4 regions of the Shewanella septentrionalis genome follow, and region 1 is predicted to be linked to each of the others. Evidence: predicted binding sites of a transcription regulator. Region 1 holds the regulator's gene; each other region holds the start of a gene.
The links. Region 1 encodes sigma-54, which starts transcription at its own class of promoters, with help from an activator protein. Its sites were predicted from a motif close to GTTGGCACGNNNNTNGNNT; they were not measured.
Positions count from the first base shown of each region.

Region 2: fliD (flagellar filament capping protein FliD) is a predicted target of sigma-54. The motif match lies at 3,080-3,098, and genes of this name have one in related genera.
Region 3: NE536_RS06485 (BON domain-containing protein) is a predicted target of sigma-54. The motif match lies at 3,008-3,026, and genes of this name have one in related genera.
Region 4: fliD (flagellar filament capping protein FliD) is a predicted target of sigma-54. The motif match lies at 2,497-2,515, and genes of this name have one in related genera.

Region 1 is NZ_JAMTCC010000011.1:47,341-52,563, reverse strand. It holds gene lptC (LPS export ABC transporter periplasmic protein LptC) at 1-398, shown strand, start outside; gene lptA (lipopolysaccharide transport periplasmic protein LptA) at 385-939, shown strand; gene lptB (LPS export ABC transporter ATP-binding protein) at 936-1,667, shown strand; gene NE536_RS08175 (RNA polymerase factor sigma-54) at 1,775-3,253, shown strand; gene hpf (ribosome hibernation promoting factor) at 3,282-3,569, shown strand; gene ptsN (PTS IIA-like nitrogen regulatory protein PtsN) at 3,572-4,015, shown strand; gene rapZ (RNase adapter RapZ) at 4,012-4,866, shown strand; gene NE536_RS08155 (HPr family phosphocarrier protein) at 4,853-5,128, shown strand.
Region 2 is NZ_JAMTCC010000018.1:54,560-59,782, reverse strand. It holds gene NE536_RS11980 (flagellin N-terminal helical domain-containing protein) at 1-746, shown strand, start outside; gene NE536_RS11975 (flagellin N-terminal helical domain-containing protein) at 972-1,784, shown strand; gene NE536_RS11970 (flagellin N-terminal helical domain-containing protein) at 2,010-2,816, shown strand; gene fliD (flagellar filament capping protein FliD) at 3,119-4,465, shown strand; gene fliS (flagellar export chaperone FliS) at 4,479-4,859, shown strand; gene NE536_RS11955 (hypothetical protein) at 4,828-5,154, shown strand; gene NE536_RS11950 (flagellar hook-length control protein FliK) at 5,144-5,223, shown strand, end outside.
Region 3 is NZ_JAMTCC010000008.1:132,277-137,499, reverse strand. It holds gene NE536_RS06500 (polysaccharide deacetylase family protein) at 1-618, shown strand, start outside; gene NE536_RS06495 (hypothetical protein) at 833-1,618, shown strand; gene NE536_RS06490 (DUF3224 domain-containing protein) at 1,799-2,221, shown strand; gene NE536_RS06485 (BON domain-containing protein) at 2,418-2,972, opposite strand; gene NE536_RS06480 (hypothetical protein) at 3,278-3,733, opposite strand; gene NE536_RS06475 (sigma-54 interaction domain-containing protein) at 3,982-5,223, shown strand, end outside.
Region 4 is NZ_JAMTCC010000001.1:144,830-150,052, reverse strand. It holds gene NE536_RS00680 (flagellin) at 331-1,734, shown strand; gene NE536_RS00675 (flagellar protein FlaG) at 2,028-2,426, shown strand; gene fliD (flagellar filament capping protein FliD) at 2,568-3,923, shown strand; gene NE536_RS00665 (flagella biosynthesis chaperone for FliD, FliT) at 4,034-4,387, shown strand; gene fliS (flagellar export chaperone FliS) at 4,396-4,806, shown strand; gene NE536_RS00655 (sigma-54 dependent transcriptional regulator) at 5,093-5,223, shown strand, end outside.

The sequences.
Region 1 (5,223 bases):
AAGGGCTAGTCAATAGCCGTGTGACGGCGAAACACATGGAACATTATGATTCAACGAATCAAACTTACTTTACTCAACCTGTTTATCTTGTTTATCCAGACCAAGGTAAAGCACAATGGCAACTCAGTGCAGATCAGGGCAAGCTAAACAAGGAAACGGGCAAGGTTGTACTCGAAAACAATGTTATTATTGATGCCATTAGCGCAGAAGAACCGATCCAGACCTTGTCCACCAGTTATCTGGAACTCGATCTCAATACGATGATAATGACCTCTGACCGTACCATTTACGTCACAGGGAAAGATTTTAATATTCAAGGCCAAGGCCTTTATGCCGACCTCAACGCGCAGGAAGTGAAATTGACCAGTCAGGTAGTAGGAACATATGAAGCAAAATAACGTATTACTTGCCAGCCTAATGCTAATAATGAGCATGAGCGCCTTTGCTAAAGTCGACGACCTAAAGCAGGAAGTTAAAATCAAAGCAGTGAGCCAAACGGCAGATATCAAGAACAACCAGATCATCTTCTTTGGTCCGGTGGAAGTTACCCAAGGCTCGATAAAAATCCAAGCAAATGAACTGCGTGCATTTTCTGCCGAAGGTGAAAATAGCAAAATTTTAGTGGCCACTGGTAACCCCGCAACTTACAGCCAAGTGTTAGACGATGGCCGTCCAGCCTCGGCGAGCGCGAAAGAAATTCGTTACGATATGGCAAGCCGTACCCTGACACTGAAAGGCCAAGCTTCGTTAGATCAAGCAGGTAGCCAAGTGACGGGTAATGTGATCCGCTATAACATCATCCAGCAAAAATTGATTGCAGAAAGCACAGGTAGTGGTGACGATCGCGTGATCACTATTATTCAGCCTGAAAGCTATCAAGATGATGCCAAACCAGACGCGCCAGCGGATAAACCTGTGAAAAAGCAGGACTCTAAATGACCCAAATCACCCTAAGAGCACAAAATCTGGCGAAGAGTTATAAGAGTCGCCAAGTGGTTAAAGACGTCAGTCTAACGGTAAAGACAGGTCAAGTTGTTGGACTGCTCGGCCCGAACGGCGCGGGTAAAACTACCACCTTTTACATGGTCGTCGGTCTGGTTAAGAGCGATAAAGGCCACATCTTTATCGACGATGATGATTTAACCGCAGATCCTATGCACCTGCGCGCCCGCAAAGGCATAGGTTACTTGCCACAGGAAGCCAGTATCTTTCGTAAACTGACCGTCCATGACAACATCATGGCCGTGCTGCAAACGCGTAAAGAACTAAAAAAAGAGCAAAGGGAAGAAGAGCTAGAGCATCTGCTTGAAGAGTTCCACATCACCCACATCCGTGACAGCCAAGGCATGTCATTGTCGGGCGGTGAACGTCGCCGTGTCGAAATTGCGCGGGCGTTAGCAGCAAATCCTAAGTTCATTTTGCTCGATGAACCCTTTGCTGGTGTCGATCCGATTTCGGTTATCGACATTAAAAAGATTATCGAACAGCTCAAAAGTCGTGGCCTTGGCGTGTTGATCACAGACCACAATGTCCGTGAGACATTAGATGTGTGTGAACATGCCTATATCGTGAGTCACGGAAACTTGATTGCCGAAGGAACACCCGCAGAGATCTTAGACAATCAGCAAGTTAGGGCTGTGTACTTAGGTGAACAATTCAGGCTATAGTTAATCAAGCGGAGCCAATGCAGGCAATTTATGCCACCATTGGACTCCACTCAAGATGATAACAAGCGACCTCATCCAACAATAATAACGTAGGGATCAGCGGTAACATGAAAGCGTCACTCCAGCTCAAACTGGGTCAACAGTTAACCATGACGCCACAATTACAACAGGCCATCCGTCTGTTGCAACTGTCGTCATTAGAACTGCAGCAAGAGATCCAGCAAGCCTTAGATTCTAATCCCCTTCTCGAGCTGGAAGAGGATCAATTCGACGCCACTAAAGACCCTGTAAACCAAACGCTATCCGATACGGATTTCAGTGAATCTAGCACCCTGCCGCCAGAAAAAGACAGCTCCACCATAGATACGGCAGAGTCGCTCACGAAAGAGTCCATGCCCGACGAACTCCCCATGGACACCACATGGGATGAAGTGTTCACCGCCTCTCCTAATTCTGGCCCCGGTGGCAGTCGTGAAGACGATATGCCCTTCCAAGGTGAGACCAGTGAAGGCTTGTATGAACACTTAGAATGGCAAAAAAACCTCACGCCGTTTTCTGAAACCGATTTAGCCATTGCCACCGCCATTATTGATGCCATCGACGATCAAGGCTATCTCACCCAAAGCACTGACGAAATCCTCGAAGCCATGGGCAATTCTGAGGTTGAGCTCGACGAAGTAGAAGCCGTACTCAAGCGCATTCAACATTTTGATCCCATTGGTGTTGCCGCCCGCGATTTAAGCGAGTGCCTGTTGATCCAACTGTCGCATTTCGCCGCTGATACGCCCAACCTAGAAAACGCCCGCATGCTGATCAAAGATCATTTAGATCTGATCGCCGCCCGCGATTTTAGATTGTTGATGCGTAAGACTAAATTAAAAGAGGATGAGTTAAGAGACGGCATCGCGCTTATCCAAACCCTCAATCCTCGCCCAGGTTTATTGATTACGCCCAACGATGACGAATACGTCATCCCAGATGTGTCTGTGTCGAAGAAAAATGGCCGCTGGGTGGTTGAGCTGAATCCTGACTGCATGCCAAAAATCAATGTAAACCAACATTATGCCTCGATGGCGCGCAGCACTAAAAGCCAAGCCGATAGCCAATTTATTCGTGGTCATCTGCAAGAGGCTAAATGGTTTATCAAGAGTTTAGAGAGCCGTAATGATACCCTGTTGAAGGTGGCGAACTGTATCGTCCAATATCAGCAAGGTTTCTTTGAATACGGTGAAGAAGCCATGAAACCTATGGTGCTGAACGATATTGCCGAAGCGGTAGAAATGCATGAGTCGACCATCTCAAGGGTGACGACACAGAAATACATGCATACCCCTAAGGGACTTTTTGAACTAAAATACTTCTTCTCTAGCCACGTCGGAACTGACGATGGTGGGGAGTGCTCATCCACAGCAATCAGAGCCTTCATTAAGAAACTGGTTGCAGCGGAAAACCAGAAAAAACCATTAAGCGACAGTAAGATGGCACAACTTCTGGCAGAACAAGGGATCAACGTAGCCCGCAGAACCATTGCGAAGTACCGAGAGGCTATGCTCATTCCGCCTTCTAATCAGCGTAAAAGTTTATAACCTACAGTGGATATCGGAGGACGTTTCTATGCAAATAAACCTGAGTGGACACCATGTCGAAATTACCGAATCGTTACGCGCATATGTAGAAGAAAAGTTTTCAAAACTTGAACGCCATTTCGAACAGATCAATAATGTGCACGTTGTGCTCAATGTCGAGAAAATGCAACAGATTGCCGAAGCGAGAATAAATCTTATCGGTGGTGAAGTTTTTGCTACTTCAGAGCATGCTGACATGTATGCCGCTATAGACGCCCTGATTGACAAGCTTGATCGTCAGGTTATTAAACACAAAGAGAAGTTAACAAAACACTAATAATGGAACTTTGTACCATACTGCGGCCGGAGTGCACTACCTGCGCCACTCCGGGCAGCAAGAAAAAGGTACTGGAACTCATCAGCGACTTAGTCGCTGCCCAGTACCCGACCCTCTCATCTCAAGAGATATTCGAAAGCCTAGTGGCGCGCGAAAAGATGGGGAGCACAGGTATAGGTAACGGCATCGCCATTCCACATGGTCGACTAGCCGATATAGATCAGCCCATTGCCATACTCATTAAGTGTGAAGAGCCGATAGCATTCGATGCTATCGATAAGCAACCTGTTGATATTTTATTTGCACTACTGGTGCCTGCTGACCAATGTCAGCAACACTTAAGTACCTTGTCTTGCATGGCCGAAAAGCTGAGCGACAAGCAAATATTAAAGCAATTACGCAAGACGCATGATGAAACGGAACTCTATCAGGTAATCACTGGATGAAACTGGTCATAGTGTCGGGCCGCTCAGGCTCAGGCAAATCTGTCGCCCTAAGGGTACTCGAAGATCTCGGCTATTATTGTGTCGATAACCTTCCCTTGCCCTTAATCGGCACTTTGCTTGAGCAACTCAAAGGCAGTAACGATCTCGTCGCCATCAGTGTCGACGTGCGTAACATGCCTGAGCAGGATAAAGTCTTAGTGAAGCAACTCGCGAGCCTGCCTCCTGATACTGAGTTAACCAGCTTCTTCCTCAATTCCAGCGATAAAATTCTGCTTAAGCGTTACAGCGAGACCCGCCGTTTGCATCCTTTGTCGAAGAGCCAAGTCTCTTTGCAAGAAGCGATAAAGCTGGAAGGGAAACTGCTCGAGCCTATGTCAAAACTGGTCGATCACTACATAGATACGTCGAATTTGAATATCTATGATTTAAGCGATCAAGTGAGACAAATTCTGCTCGGCAGCGTCGATAAAGAGTTAGTGATTAACTTCGAGTCCTTTGGCTTTAAGCACGGTATGCCAACCGAAGCCGACTTTATGTTTGATGTACGCTTTCTGCCTAACCCACACTGGGAACTGGCGCTGCGTCCATTGACAGGCTTAGATGAGCCCGTGGCTGAGTTCTTAAATCGTCAACCACTCGTGAATAAGTTCATCTGGCAAATCGAAAATTTACTGGAAACTTGGCTGCCGCATCTCGAGCGCAACAATCGCAGTTATTTAACTGTAGCGATTGGCTGCACGGGTGGACAACACAGATCGGTTTACGTCGCAGAGCAATTGGCTAAACGCTTTAGTAACGGTAAACATAAAGTTTATGCCCGCCATCGAGAGCTGAATAATGCCAAAGCTTGAACGTCAGATCACCATCTGTAACAAACTGGGATTACATGCCCGTGCCGCCACTAAGTTGGTGGTACTGGCATCCGAGTTTGATGCGACCATCACCTTAATACAAGGCGATAAACAGGCATCGGCCGCCAGCGTGCTTGGCTTATTGATGCTTGAGACTGGCATGGGTAAAACCATTAAACTTATCGCCGAAGGCCCAGATGCTGAGCCCGCTCTGGATGCCATTTGTGCCTTAATCGACGCTAAGTTTGACGAAGCCTGTTAGTTTGATTTCATACTCAGTGTTCCGCACAGGCACTCAGATCAGTACACATCACACTTAGCACTGCTTATTTGTGCAGTTCACATCTCGTTTCAAAA
Region 2 (5,223 bases), on a different contig from region 1:
TAACTAACGCCATGGAGCGTTTATCGACGGGTTTACGTATCAATAGCGCATCTGATGATGCTGCGGGTTTGCAAATTGCTAACCGCATGAGTGCTAACGTAAAAGGCATGGAAACGGCTTCACGCAATATTTCTGATGCAACCTCTATGCTGCAAACCGCAGATGGTGCGTTAGAAGAATTAACGACCATTGCTAATCGCCAGAAAGAATTGGCTACTCAAGCATCTAACGGTGTTAACTCAACTGATGATTTGAAAGCATTGAATGATGAGTTTAAAGAGTTGAACTCAGAAATCACCCGTATTATTGACAATACAACGTATGCGGGTAATAAACTATTTGAAGCTACAGATGGTGTGCTAGTAAAGGGTACTGGAGTTAAATTTCAAATTGGTGCTGGGACATCAGAAACAATGGATGTTAAATTAGCCGCGATTGATAAAACTGTTACCGGTGACTTAACTACTGCAGCAAATACCGCTATTGGTGCTGTAGATACTTTCTTATCTAAAGTTGGTACTGCCCGTTCAACCTTAGGTGCCAACATTAACCGTCTTGGCCATACTGCGGCTAACCTTGCCAGCGTAACTGAAAATACCAAAGCCGCTGCCGGCCGTATTATGGATGCCGATTTCGCGGTTGAATCAGCTAATATGACGCGCAACCAATTATTAGTTCAGGCGGGTACAACGGTACTGTCTTCAGCTAACCAAAATACAGGCTTAGTCATGGGTCTACTGCGCTAATTACAGTTAAGCCAGTCAGTTTAGTTTTAATGCCAGTGAGCTTAGCTTACTGGCATTTTTTATGGTGTTTGGTGCATGCCATTTCAGTCTGATTTTTACAGTGCTAATGCACTCATTTTAAAATCGATTTTAGTTGTGTGCTGTTGCTGTCGCCTTAGTTAGTTATGGAGCGATGCTGAGATTCAGGCATCGCCAAGATAACCGTTATTTTTCAGGAGAACTGATATGTTAGGTGTTCACACTAATTACGCTTCAATCGTTGCACAAGGTGCTGTTAACAAAAGCAATAACTTACTAACTAACGCCATGGAGCGTTTGTCGACGGGTTTACGTATCAATAGCGCATCTGATGATGCTGCGGGTTTGCAAATTGCTAACCGCATGAGTGCTAACGTAAAAGGCATGGAAACGGCTTCACGCAATATTTCTGATGCAACCTCTATGCTGCAAACCGCCGATGGTGCATTAGAAGAATTAACGACCATTGCTAACCGCCAAAAAGAATTGGCCACTCAAGCGGCGAACGGTGTGAATTCTGCTGATGATTTAACTGCGCTGAATGATGAATTTGTACAGTTAAACGATGAAATTACACGCATTGTTGAAAACACAACCTATGCGGGTAATAACCTGTTTAAAGATGCGACTGATGGCGTACTTATTAAAGGTGTTGACTTCCAGATTGGTGCTGGAATAGCAGAAACACTGAATGTGAAGTTAGGCGCTATTTCAACAACTGTAACAGGTGACTTAACCACTGGTGCTACTGCTGCAATTACCGCTGTTGATACTTTCTTAGCCAAAGTGGGTACAGAACGTTCTACACTAGGCGCCAACATTAACCGTCTTGGCCATACTGCGGCTAACCTTGCCAGCGTAACTGAAAATACCAAAGCCGCTGCAGGCCGTATTATGGATGCCGATTTCGCGGTTGAATCTGCCAATATGACCCGTAACCAATTATTAGTTCAAGCGGGTACAACAGTACTGTCTTCAGCTAACCAAAATACAGGTTTAGTCATGGGGTTACTGCGCTAATTTTATTAAATTAGTCAGTGTTAGTTTTAATGCCAGTGAGCTTAGCTTGCTGGCATTTTTTATGGCGTTTTGAGCATGCCATTTCAGTCTGTTTTTATAGAGGTGATCCCATCTATTTTTAAATAAGTTTTAGTTGTGTGCTGTTGCTGTCGCCTTAATTAGTTATGGATCGATGCTGAGATTCAGGCATCGCCAAGATAACCGTTATTTTTCAGGAGAACTGATATGTTAGGTGTTCATACTAATTACGCTTCAATTGTTGCTCAAGGTGCTGTTAACAAAAGCAATAACTTATTGACTAATGCTATGGAGCGTTTGTCTACGGGTTTACGTATCAATAGCGCATCTGATGATGCTGCGGGGTTGCAAATTGCAAACCGCATGAGCGCTAACGTAAAAGGTATGGAAACAGCATCACGCAATATTTCTGATGCGACCTCTATGCTGCAAACCGCTGATGGTGCGTTAGAAGAATTAACGACCATTGCCAATCGCCAGAAAGAATTGGCTACTCAAGCATCAAACGGTGTTAACTCAACTGATGATTTGAAAGCATTGAATGATGAGTTTAAAGAGCTAAATGATGAGATCGAGCGTATTGCTACCAAAACGACTTATGCAGGTAATGACCTTTTTACCAAGCTTACAGATGTAACTTTCCAGATCGGTGCAGGTAAAGATGAAATTCTGAACGTTAAACTTACAGCGCTTACGGCAGACATTACGGCTCTTAAAGCTGGCGATTTAGAAGGCACCCCGAATGATGCAATTAAGTTAGTGGATGATTTTATTTCTGCAGTTGGCACTAAACGTTCAACCTTAGGCGCCAACATTAACCGTCTTGGCCATACTGCGGCTAACCTTGCCAGCGTAACTGAAAATACCAAAGCCGCTGCCGGCCGTATTATGGATGCCGATTTCGCGGTTGAATCTGCCAATATGACGCGCAACCAATTATTAGTTCAGGCGGGTACAACAGTACTTTCTTCAGCTAACCAAAATACTGGCTTAGTGATGGGTCTATTGCGTTAATGTTATTGGGTAAGTGATGTCATTGGTCACAGCTAAAATGCCAGTTAGTTGCGCTGACTGGCATTTTTATTTTAGCCACGGTTTATGTATTGGTCGGTAGTCGCTAAACCCGAGATTGAAACCTATAAGGTTCATATTTTAGTGGGGAATTTTCGATAACACAAAGTGGAAGATAGTTTTCCTGTTTAAGTGTTTATGCGGAAGTTTTTAGCTGTGTTCGGGCCAGTTAATTATTTAAATATCTTTAAAAACAGCAGCTTGTTTTTGGCATGCGTTTTGCTCTAGAACGAGTGGAGGTAGTCATGATTTCAGGTATGAATGCAGCACAATTTGCTCAGCAACTGATTGGCGCAGACCGCGCAGGTAAAGATACACTTTACAAAGGCAAGCTAACTGCCAGTAAAACACAGTTAGATGCCTATACGTTGCTTGAAAATAATATGAAGAAAATGGCCACTAAGCTCAGTGAAATCGGTGGTGATGCGGCGAAAGGGAAAATTGCTACAGTTACGGGCGAGAATGCGACCGCGACAGTTAAATCTGATGCGCCAAAGGGCAATTATGATTTGAGTGTGCATAAACTTGCGCAAGCGCATCAGCTTACTAAGACCTATACATCTGAAAACGAACTGTTACCCGCGTCAGGCGTAATAAGCATTCAAGTCGGTAGCGATCCGACTAAGCGCATGGAAATTGATTTGGCAACGGTTAATGGCGGTGCGCCTATTTCTGTGTCTCAGTTACGCGATGTGATCAATAAACAAGTGGGCAATCCAGGGGTACAGGCGTCATTAGTACGCACAGGTAACCAAATCGAATTTATGCTGTCTTCAAAGGAATCGGGTGTCGCGAATCAAGTGAAGGTGGAGTTTAATGGCGCTGATTGGGGCATGACAGAACGTCGTGCAGCACAAGATGCGGAACTCACATTAAACGGTATCGATATTACCAGCAGTAGTAACTATCTAGAGAATGTTGTTGATGGTGTCAGCCTTGAATTAGTCAAGGTGCATGCGGCTGGTGAAAGCAGCATGATTAAAGTAACAGACGATTTTGAAGCGAACAAGAAAGCGGTTAAGGATTTTGTCGATTCATTTAATTCTATAATGACGCAAATTAATCAATTAACCCGTTCAATGGGCGTTAAAACCTCTGACTCAAGCTCTTCGGATAAAGATAAAGAAGACAAAACTACCGCTGTGAGTGAAGCACAAATTGGTGTGTTGAAGGGGGATACTTCTATTCGCCTACTCCAGTCTAAATTACGTGATTCTGTATTTGTAACCGCCGCCAATGGTATGCGTTTGTCTGATATTGGGATTGAGATTGGTCGAGACGGAAAGCTAAAAATTGATGATGCTAAGCTGACCGATAGCTTTAAAAGTGATCCAGAAAAAGTACAAGCCATGTTTACTGGCCCTGATAGCTATGTCAAAAGCATCGAAAATACCCTAAAACCATTTACACAGTTTAATGGTTATATCGATCAAAAGCAGGAAGCGATTAATAAACAGATCAAAAGCGTGAATGACAGCATGGCACGTCATGATTATCAAATGAATCAAAAGTATCAGATTTATTTAACGCAATTTACTGCAATGGAAGCGACGATTAATCAATTTAGCGCTGCAAGTGGGCTATTTAGCTAGGAAATTATAACCAATGTTAAACGAGTACGATCCATTTAATGCCTACAAGCAAACCGCGTTAGACGCACAAGTAGCGGCAGCCACAACCCATGATATGGTGCGTATGCTACTTGATGGTTTATTGGAAGAACTAGAGCGGACCGCTGGCCATATGGAATACCAAAGGTATGAGGCGAAAGGCATGAGTATCCACAAGTGCCTTAATATAGTGCACGGCTTGGACTCTATGCTTGACCTTGAAAATGGTGGTGAAGTTGCCGTGAGTTTACATCGTCTCTATGACTTCTGTAGCCGTCAGCTTGTCAGTGCCAGTGTCGAAAACAGTGCAGAAGCTCTGGTTCCAATTACTCAGGTGATTACCAATGTCAGAGAAGGATGGGCAAATCTCAATTAAGCAATGGGCGCGTTTTGCGAGTGCTCTACGCCAATATGCAGATGCCCGGGATTGGGAAAATGTCCGAAAAGTGAATATCGCTTTGATTAAGGCGCTGCAACAGGCAGGTAAGGCTCATGATATTGAACAGAAAACTGCCCGTGCGGAATTAAAGCGGGTTCATTCTCAAGTGCTCCAAGAATTAATCTTGGCTCGTGATGAATTAGCCGTTGAAATGGGCCGATTTAAGTTGCAACAACCAGGTTTAGCCGCCTATCAATTAACTCAAGTGAGTGGAGCTGTGGATGATCTCTGATCTTCTTTCAATTCGTCCAGTGGGCACAAGTACCAGCTTGACGACTAAGGTGGTCAGTGCAGTTGATCA
Region 3 (5,223 bases), on a different contig from region 1:
CTCAAAGGCGACGGCTTGTGTGCCACCTCTGATACTGTGCCGCCTTGGGACCCCGCTTTTGCTTGTACCGCTGAAACCTCTACCAACAGTTCGCAAGTTGCGGTGCAAATTCAAAACATGCTCGCCGAGAGTGACTATAAAATATTTGGTTGGGACTTTGATTGGGGCCCAGAGGATTGGGGCGTGGCTTTTCCAGCCGAATCTATGGCCGATGGGCTTGAGCTGGTGGATAAAATCAATCAAGTGATCAACACCTGTGCGGGCACCACAATGAACCCTCTCAACAGTCGCACGCAGAACTTAGACTGCAGCGATGGTTTGCACGACGGTAAAGTGGTGATCTTGACCCACGACTTCCTGTTTGAGAATGCCCATCGTGGTCAAGGGGCGACCATCAATTTGCCTAAAATTAAACGCTTCGTGGAAGAGGCGCAGCGCCAAGGATACCGTTTCGACACGCTAGATAACTATGCCCCTGCTTGGCAGGATCAGCATGATTATCAGCAGCCTGATTTTGTCTCGTATCAAGATAAAATCTATTCCTTAGTGCAAGCCCATTTCTCCCAAAGTAATTGGCAACCGAGTCAAACCCCAGCCTTGTGGAAAAACGAGAAGTAGCTAAGTGTTGGGCTGAGTATTTACTCGGCCCATAATATTCACCGAGTAAAGGACATGTTGCTGAACTTAGCCTGACAAATTTCAAAATAGCGTCACTTTTTTACACTTTACCCACTCCGCTTTAACTCAGTATCTGTAATACTGCTCCGACATTGATTTGAAGTTGATCAGTGTTAGAAAAGCAGCGCACAAAGCGCGCGATTGGGGAGAGAAAATGAGTACGTTTGTAAAGTTAACCCTAGCGGGCACCTTAGTGATATTCGCCATACTTGCCGCGGGTATTTACCGTTTCAACATGACCAATGATGATATTTATATGGTGATGGAAGATGGCCAAGTTATGCAATACGACGAGGCTATGGCACAGGAAAAAGCGCAGGCACAGGCCAATGAGGTCGAAGTGGTGACACCACTTGAGGTTAAACCGGTGGCGAATGCATCGGAAGTGATGCTTAAACTCTTTAGCTTAAATACCGCTAACCCGTTTGAAATTACCCTACCAGAGGGCGGTAAATCGGTTGCCTTGACCCATTTTATTAAGATCAAGCAAACAGAATTTGCAATGGGGGATTATCAAGACGGTGACGTAAAAGGCCGAGCATTACTGGATTATTTACGCATTACCCCGTTAAATTTCGATCCCGCTTTAGAGCCCGATACCCAGAGTAACGCGCCCATTCAAGATGATCCTAAACTGCAGACTATGCCCTTTGTGGCGCCGTTTATTGTGACGACCCAAGGTTCGGGGGTATTTTGGTATCTTGGTTTGTTTAGCCTCGATTTTGAACACAATAATTTGAAGCATTTAGGCAGCGTCGTGCTGGGCGATCGCATTGAGGTGGACAGTATTGAACCTGTTTATCCCTTCGAAGCTCCATTCAAAATTGCCGTGACTTATCGCGATAGAGCGCCTGACCAACCTATGTCTGAAAGCCCTGAAATCGTCAAAACCACAGAAGTGGCAGTGAGTGAAACTGGCATCAGTCACTTAACTCAGTAGTCAGTTGGCGTGTGCAAGGGGCGTGTGTAAGGGAAGTGTGTAAGGGAAGTGTGTAAATGCGATTATGGATCTGCGCAGGCTTGTGCTAAGTTATTTTTCGTTCCGTGAATCATGCTTGCCGCAGCGGCAAGCAATCTCGGGTAGATAGACTTGGCATAACGTTTTGACAAGGAGAGTGTCATGCAAGTTAGTAAAATTACGGGGAAATTTGATGTTAAGCTCACCCCAGATAGCACCTATGCGACTGGGGTTGGCGGCGTGACGTTAGGGCGTATGGGCTTAGATAAAACCTTTTATGGTGAGCTTGAGGGCCGCAGTCAAGGTGAAATGCTCAGTGCGATGACGTCAGTCAAAGGCTCGGCTGGCTATGTGGCGATTGAACAAGTGGTTGGCAATGTATGCGGTAAGCAGGGCAGTTTCGTGCTGCAACATTTTGGCATTATGACCGATGGGCAAAACCGTTTGATCTTAGAAGTGGTTCCCCATTCTGGCGTGGGCGAGTTGCAGGGCTTAACGGGCACTATGGCCATCAGTATCGAAAATGGTCAGCATTTTTATGAGTTCCAGTTTGGCTTTGAAGCCAGCGCTGAGCCCACATTTTAGCGCAGCTTTTATTTTCCCACTTCGATTTTTGTTTTCGCAATTTAGTCTTCCTTAGTCGAGATAGAAAACCTAGCTTGGTTAAATCTGATAATAGACATAAAAAAACCAGCCTAGGCTGGTTTTTTGTAATGCTTTGTTATAACTAACTTTTATAACCAATTAGGTCAAATTGTTGAGTCAAGACTAACTGCTTGCATTAAGACATGTTTTTTACGACTTTGATTTTATCGACAACCTTTTTCACGTCGTCGGTATTCTCAGCAATTTTCAGCGCTAACTGACGTTCGGCATCGCTAGCAACTTCACCTTTTAAGGTGACGATACCATTGGCGACATCCACATTAATCTGGGTGCCAGAAACATCGGTTGAAAACAGTAAACGGGTTTTGACGACTGTGGCAACCTTAGAATCGGTCAACGACGCGACAACGTCACTGGTGCCTTCTTTCTCATTCATTACAGTGAGTTGGTTATCGACATCTTTTACCCCGTCTAAACTTTTGATCAGTTCAGAGGCGAGGGCTTTATCAACACTGCTTTCCACTTTACCTGTTAATGTGACGTTTCCGTCTTTCACATCGGTGATAATGTCAAAGGAATTGAGGTTAGTGTTGAGCAGTAAAGTGGTTTCAGCTTTACCATCGATCCACGCATCCTTTGCCCCGTCCTTCCAATCTTGAGCCGCTGCGACATTTAAACTGATTGAACCGACAAGTAAGGTCGCTAGTACTGATGCTGTTGTGGTTTTCATAATCATATCCTCCGTTGTTTTCTCGATGTTAGATAATGCGTGAATCGTGCCAGTTTTATTAAGTTATTGAATTTAATGCTTCTAGTTGATAGTTTCGATATTTTCATGTCTCAGCGATTTCCCCTAAGTCGGTCTTTTTTACCGACAAAATGTAATTTTTGCTGGTAAGCAAAGCCATCTTTAGAGCATAAAAAAACCGCACGAATAAGTGCGGTTGAGTGTGTAAGGTTTCGCGTATGCAGTAGCAAGCCGTATTAGTACAGAGACATCATATTGATGTGCACTGATGCTAACAGCTACAAGGATTAACTGGGGTTGAGTGAACTCATACCATCGCAACTGATTTGCAACCAAGCGGCACCTTCTGCGAGCTGATTGGCAAGCTGTGGCTGATGTGCTTGCCTTACCGCTTGTTTCATCTGGATTAACACTTGTTGTTCAATGGCGACAAGTGCGGCCATCGCTTGTGCCATATGGCATTGTTGCAGCAATTTGGTCACTTGAGTATAAGTCACTGGTATTGCATGACTTAGACCATGAATAGGCTCACCAGTTAGAGGGCGCAGCTGTTCAAAACGCGTCAACATTCGTTGGTGGATATTCGCTTTGGTCGAAAAAATACGCTTAAGGTTATAGTCTTCGACGTACGTCATTGCCTGATTGTAGAATGTTAGCCCTTCTTGATTGAGCTTTATTATTTCATCAATCAAACTGATATCGGCGCGGATATCAGTCTGATGTTGCACAACATTAGACTTCATGAATGCCTCCAAATGCCAGTGTTCGGCACAGTCCTGTTTAACGGTTTGGCTTAACTAATTGCGTTTCGTTCAGCTACCATGCATATTTTGTTCTCATTTTTAATGGTATGTTAACAGGCTGATTTTTAGGCTGATATTCTCGGTTACTTGCGCCATCCTCTTAGAATATCGGCAACTATTACCGTTGCTGTTGTTAAAATTTCACGACTGACATACAGTAGCCCTTCATACACAGGGAGTGGGATAGCATGGCTCGATTGACACTTTTTTATCACCTGCAGGATGTAAACGCCGAGCAAGCTATCATTGAACTCGCCGGCGCAGCCGACTTTAATAAGCTACGCAGTGTCGATGATTTACCTTGGATAGAGCAGCTTGAGGCGAACCACATTGATGTTGCCATCATTGAGCTGTCTAGCCTTAGCCGTGAGGATTATCTTGGGCTGCTGGACAATACGGCCTTGTCTAATATCGAGTTTATTTTTCTCTCCGATGGTCAGCCGAACCCCAATCTTGATCAGTTAATGTCGAATTTTGCCTGTTATCATTTTCGTAAACCCTACGATATGACGTTGATCAGTGACATCTTCGCCGATTTTGCCCAGTATTTAGTCTCATCACCAATCCGGCCTCGGCCTTTTTCCAGCGAGCTAGACCAATATGGTTTGCTTGTCGGTTCCTCTGCAGCTATGCACAAGCTGTATCGTACGATACGTCGCGTTTCTGCGACCGACAGTAATGTGCTGATTATTGGTGAGAGTGGCGCAGGGAAAGAGCTCGTTGCCAATACCATACATCTTGCCAGCCCGAGATTGAACGAGCCTTTTATTGCAATTAACTGCGGTGCATTAAGCCCTGAGTTGGTCGATAGTGAGCTGTTTGGTCATGTCAAAGGCGCTTTCACTGGTGCGAATCGCGATCACAAAGGCGTATTTGAGCAGGCAGAAGGTGGAACCTTATTTCTTGATGAAGTCACCGAAATGCCGATTGAGCATCAAGTGAAGTTACTCAGAGTGCTTGAAAATAGCGAATATCGTCCCGTTGGCGGTGCCAAAGTGCAGCATGCCAATGTGCGGATTGTGGCGGCAACTAATCGTGATCCCATAGTGGCGATTGAGGCTGGGCAATTTCGCGAAGATTTGTATTTCCGTTTGGCCCAGTTCCCTATCCGCGTTCCGCCATTAAGGGAACGTGGCGATGATATTCTCGGGCTAGCGCAGCATTTTCTTGCCTATCGTAATGTGGCCGAAAAGCAGAATAAAAGCCTCGCTGAAGACAGTGCGCAGATGATTGCGGCATATCCTTGGCCAGGGAATGTGCGTGAATTAAAACATGCCATTGAGCGAGCCTATATTTTGGCAGATCAAGAGATTTTACCCAGTCACTTACAACTGCCACAGGCGAGTGAAATGGGGGCATCTGCCGATGACCAAGTGGTTATTCCGCAGGGCATGCGTTTAGAAGACTTAGAAAAAATCGCCATTTATCAA
Region 4 (5,223 bases), on a different contig from region 1:
CTTGGGCATAGCTATTTTTTCCGCGTTTCATGCTATTAATTTTATTTTTGTGAACAAGCAATAGAATCAGACCATCTATAAGAATTTGCACAGCTCTCAGCTTATTTCCTTCTTCTTTTCTTTTTATTCCTGAGTAATCCCTTAGTTACAATGAGTTAATTCATTGCAATCATTTCTAATGGATATATTTTTTCAATTATTTAAATAAAAATATTAAAGTTAGCCAAAGTGCTGCCGTTAAACTGAATGTAACCCATGAGATTGGCCTGGCTTAACGTCATTACAGCAAGACAGGCACTAACGTAACGTCAGGTAAAGAGGATATATTTTATGGCTATTTCAGTAAACACCAACGTGACTTCAATGAATTCACAAAAGAACCTCACTAATGCGAACAATGGTTTGAAAACTTCCATGGAACGCTTATCTTCAGGTTTGCGTATCAATGGCGCTAAAGATGATGCGGCGGGCCTACAAATATCTAACCGTATGACGAGTCAGATTAATGGTTTAGACGTAGCAATGCGTAACGCGAACGACGGTATTTCAATTGCGCAAACTGCCGAAGGTTCAATGCAAGAATCGACTAACATTCTGCAGCGTATGCGTGACCTGTCTCTACAATCTGCTAACGGTTCTAACTCTACTGCTGACCGTGAGTCTATGCAGAAAGAGATTTCTTCATTACAAACAGAATTAACACGTATTGCTGACACGACTTCTTTTGGTGGTCAGAAATTACTTGATGGTAGTTACGGTAGTCAAAAGTTTCAGGTCGGTTCAAACGCAAATGAAACGATTTCAGTTTCGCTTTCTAGTACTGCGGCGAATAAGATTGGTAATCACAGCGTTTCAGGTGCTGGCACTAAATTTGGTGTAGAAGCGGCGACTGTTTTAACACAAGGTACAACCGCTGATGCAGCTTTTGCTGTTAATGGTAAAATTGTGGCAATTACCGGCGGTGACAATGCTGCTACAGTTGCTGATAACATTAATAAAGCAGGTGCAGGCGTTACGGCTGAGGCCTCAGTTACGACAACACTGTCTGGCTTAAGTGCTGCGGATACGGGGACTTTCTCTGTTGTTGCCAAAGATGGTACAAAAGATAGCTACGATTTAGCAACATATAAAGGCGATTCAGCGCAACTTGCTACTGACTTAGGTAAAGCGGGATACGATGTTAGCCACGATAAAGAAACGGGTGTCATTAGTATTACAGCTAAGGGTGTTGCTGGTGTAGAAGTTGCTGGTTATGGTGGCGGTACAACGGCGAAATTAGGTGGTCAAGCTGCTGGTGCAGCAAACGCCAGTAAAACGTCTGAACTTAAATTATCTTCACCTGAAAAATTTGCCATTAAAGGCACAACAGCTAACGAACTGCTCGGTGGCGGTGTGACTGCAACTGCTGGTAGCTCTAAATTGTCTGAAGTGTCTAAAATTGATATTGGCACGGCTAAAGGAGCACAGGATGCCTTGGCTGTCATAGATTCAGCTATTGCTGGTATTGATTCCCAACGTGCAGATTTGGGTGCGGTACAAAACCGTATGAACTTCACAATCAATAACTTAGGGAACGTGCAAACTAACGTAGCAGATGCCCGTAGCCGTATTCAAGATGTTGACTTTGCAAAAGAAACTGCAGAAATGACTAAGAAACAAATTCTGTCTCAGACATCTTCTGCTATGTTGGCACAAGCCAACCAATTACCACAAGTTGCCCTGTCATTGCTGTAATTATGATTGGCGGTTATCTCATACTGAGATGATTGACAGCTAAGTGTTTGGCACTGAGAGGGGAGGTTCGTTTAGACCCTTCCCTTTGTGCATTAAAATGGTCAGTTTAGTGTTGTTAATAAAGTGATTATAAGTCAATAACATTTAGTAGCATCATCAATATACAGTAGTAAGCAGATTAGTAGCTGTTTGAAGATAAAGCTGAAGCGTGTAGTTTTGTGCTTCATCTGTGAGGTTAGTACTTTCTAGCAGTACCAGAGTACATAGGTAAGTGTGACTAAGAGGGTGGCATGATGGATATTAATTCAGTTAGTACATCTAATGTAGTGGGGCTGAAGACAGAGCTTAAACTAGCTCCTCCACAATCTCTTCAGCAAGAGTCAAGTGGTTCAATAAAGCCTTTGTTTGGCCAATCAAACAGCGTGAACATGGTAGAAGATGGCGAGTCTACAAAAGATACTAAAACGAATGTTGAGCAGTTAGATAAGGTTGCGAGTGACCTGACGGATATGGTAACTATGATGCGTAAGGGATTAGCATTTAAAGTTGATGCGAGTTCTGATAGGCCTGTTGTCAGTGTTATGGATATAGACTCTGGTGAAGTGCTGCGACAAATTCCTAGTGAAGAGGCGCTTGCCTTGGCTGAAAAATTGTCTGAAGTGACTGGTGCATTAATAAAAACAGAGGTTTAAGTTGTAGTTTTTAATATGCATTGATGAGAGGTTCAATCTAAAGTGGTAAGCTATTCACATTAACTGAAGTGTTGGCGTGAATCTTGCTGAATTATTGACTATGCGTTTTGGTAAGTTTTTAGACGCAGATCAGAGGTGGATATGGGATTAACATCATTGGGTGTAGGTACTGGCATGGACATCGGCGGCATTGTAACCGCTCTAGTTAATGCAGAAAAAGCGCCTAAAGAAGCCAAATTCAATGCTCAAGAAGGTAAGATAAATACTCAGATCTCTGCTCTTGGGGCATTGAAAAGTGCAATGTCTGATTTCTTAGAGAAAATAAAACCTCTATCTGATGCTAAAACTTTTACAGGTTTTAAGAGTGCGCTTTCCAATAAAGATTTTATGACCGCAACAGTTGACCCGACTGCAGTAGCTGGTAACTATAAAGTTATTGTTGAACAGTTGGCTGAAAGCCATAAATTAGGTTCTACAGCAGTTACAGATGTTACGGCTCCAATAGGAAGTGGCTCATTAAGTCTGACAGTGGGAAGTGAGAGCTTTAATGTCGCTGTTGGTGCAGAAGACTCTCTGCAAGACATTATGAAAAACATCAATGCTTCTAAAGATAATGTTGGAGTAACTGCAACCATTATTAAGGGCGATAATGGTGCTCAGTTGGTTCTTACATCTAACAAGACTGGTGCGGCTAATGTAGTTCAAGCATCGGCCACGGATGACGCTGGAACAGCACTTTCAGATGTTTTTGCAATGACAGAATTACAACCTGCAAAAGATGCAATTTTGTATGTTGATGGTTTAAAAGTGACTTCTGATTCAAACGAAGTAAAAAATGCGATTACAGGTATCAACTTAACATTGACGGATGCTAACAAAGATAAAACAACGACACTCAAAATTGAACCTAATCGTGAATCTTCTAAAACAGCTATAAAAGATTTTGTTAATTCATACAATGAGTTAATGAAAACCATGTCTGGCATGTCAGGCTATGATCCCAAAACTAAGAAAGCAGGTGTATTGCAAGGTGATTCTGTTATTCGTGGTGTCCAAAACCAGATGAGGGGCGTGTTGTCATCAACGAGTGGTGATAGTGGCTCTATGATGTTAGCGAATCTGGGCATTAAAACCACTCAGACGGGGAGCCTTGAGATTGATGATAAAAAGCTTGATGAAGTGCTAAGTAAAGATATTAATGCCGTATCCGACTTTTTTTCAGCGGAAAAAACTGGGTTTGGTACACGAATGAAAGATGTTACTGACTCCTATGTAAAAACAGGGGGGATTTTAGATAGTCGAGATGAAAGTTTAGATACTCAACTTTCTCGTATTACCGATAGCCGTGAGAGTCTTGCCTTAAAAATGAAGGCCTATGAAGCTAGGTTATTAAAGCAGTACAATGCTATGGATTTGATTGTTGGCCAGATGAACGCTCAAGGTAGTATGCTAACTCAGCGACTCGACTCTCTTCCTGGGCTTGTGAGCAAACGATAATATTTTATCAGCCAAATTGTCCCTACCGTAAGATAGATTTACACGATGTTTGCCAGTTTTTGGATTTTATGAGTTTGTTATCTAAAGTGGCAGAGTAAGAGATTTTATTTATGCATCATAGCCAAATTAATACACAGAATGTTGTTAGCACATTAGATTCTCTTAATGAGCAAATGAATGAAATCATTAGACAAGTGACTACATTATCAATAGATAATGAAAATATTGATTTTTTGGTATTAAAATTGCAAGAGTTTGTTGGCCAGCGTCAATTATTACTTGAGGCTTTGGTTGCAGATGAGCAATTTGTTGACAGAGATTATTTGCAGTTACAGTTTTCATTAACTCAAGCATGTACAGAGAAAGCCAATGTTTTCTTACTGGACAGGCAAGCTCTATTGCATGCTGGTAGTAATAGTCAACGTCATATCAATGTATACAAGTCGATAGATGCAAATAGGTAGGTACTAATATGAGAGGTTCATTACAGTCATATCGTAAGGTTTCTTTAGAAAGTGAGATAGCAGTGGCATCGCCTCACCGCATTATTCAAATGATGTTTGCTGGTTTGCTTGAGCGTTTGGCTCAGAGTCGATATGCAATAGAGCAGCGTGATTTTGCAAAAAAAGGGCTTCTTATTGGCAAATCGCTAGGGATTATCGCGGGGCTGAATAGCTGCTTAAATATGGAAGCTGAAGGCAGTGTTGCTTACAATCTCAGTAATTTATATGATTTTATGTTGCGCCGTATTTCTGAGGCGAATTTGAATAATGATGTTAAAGCGATTGATGATGTAAGTGACATAGTTCGTACTCTAAAAGAGAGTTGGGATGCGATTCCTGCAGATAAACATAATATTTCTGCGCATTCTGAAGCGGGTTAATATCTTATTTGGTGATTAAAAATAGACGCACTGGTTGCGTCTTTTTTTTGGCTTAAAGTCAAACATTTGACGTTTTTAGCTAGAATCATGGCATAAATGAACTAAAATCAATTCAGTTTGGCATAAACCTCATCTGAGGCTTGCTTCTCGTCTGCTGATAATACAATATTCATCACAGTAGTGATGGTGGCACAGATTGTTACATTGAATTTGTTAAGCTTTTACAGCAACTAATCATAAATAATTAATGCGAATTAATACATATTAGAGCTTTACGGCCTACTGAATGATGCAAACAGATCAACGAATTTTACTTATCGGCCCCCCATCAGAGCGATTAAATCGCCTGTGTTGCATTTTTGATTTTTTAGGTGAGCAAATTGTACAAATTGACGCCGAAAAATTAGGTGCTAGCCT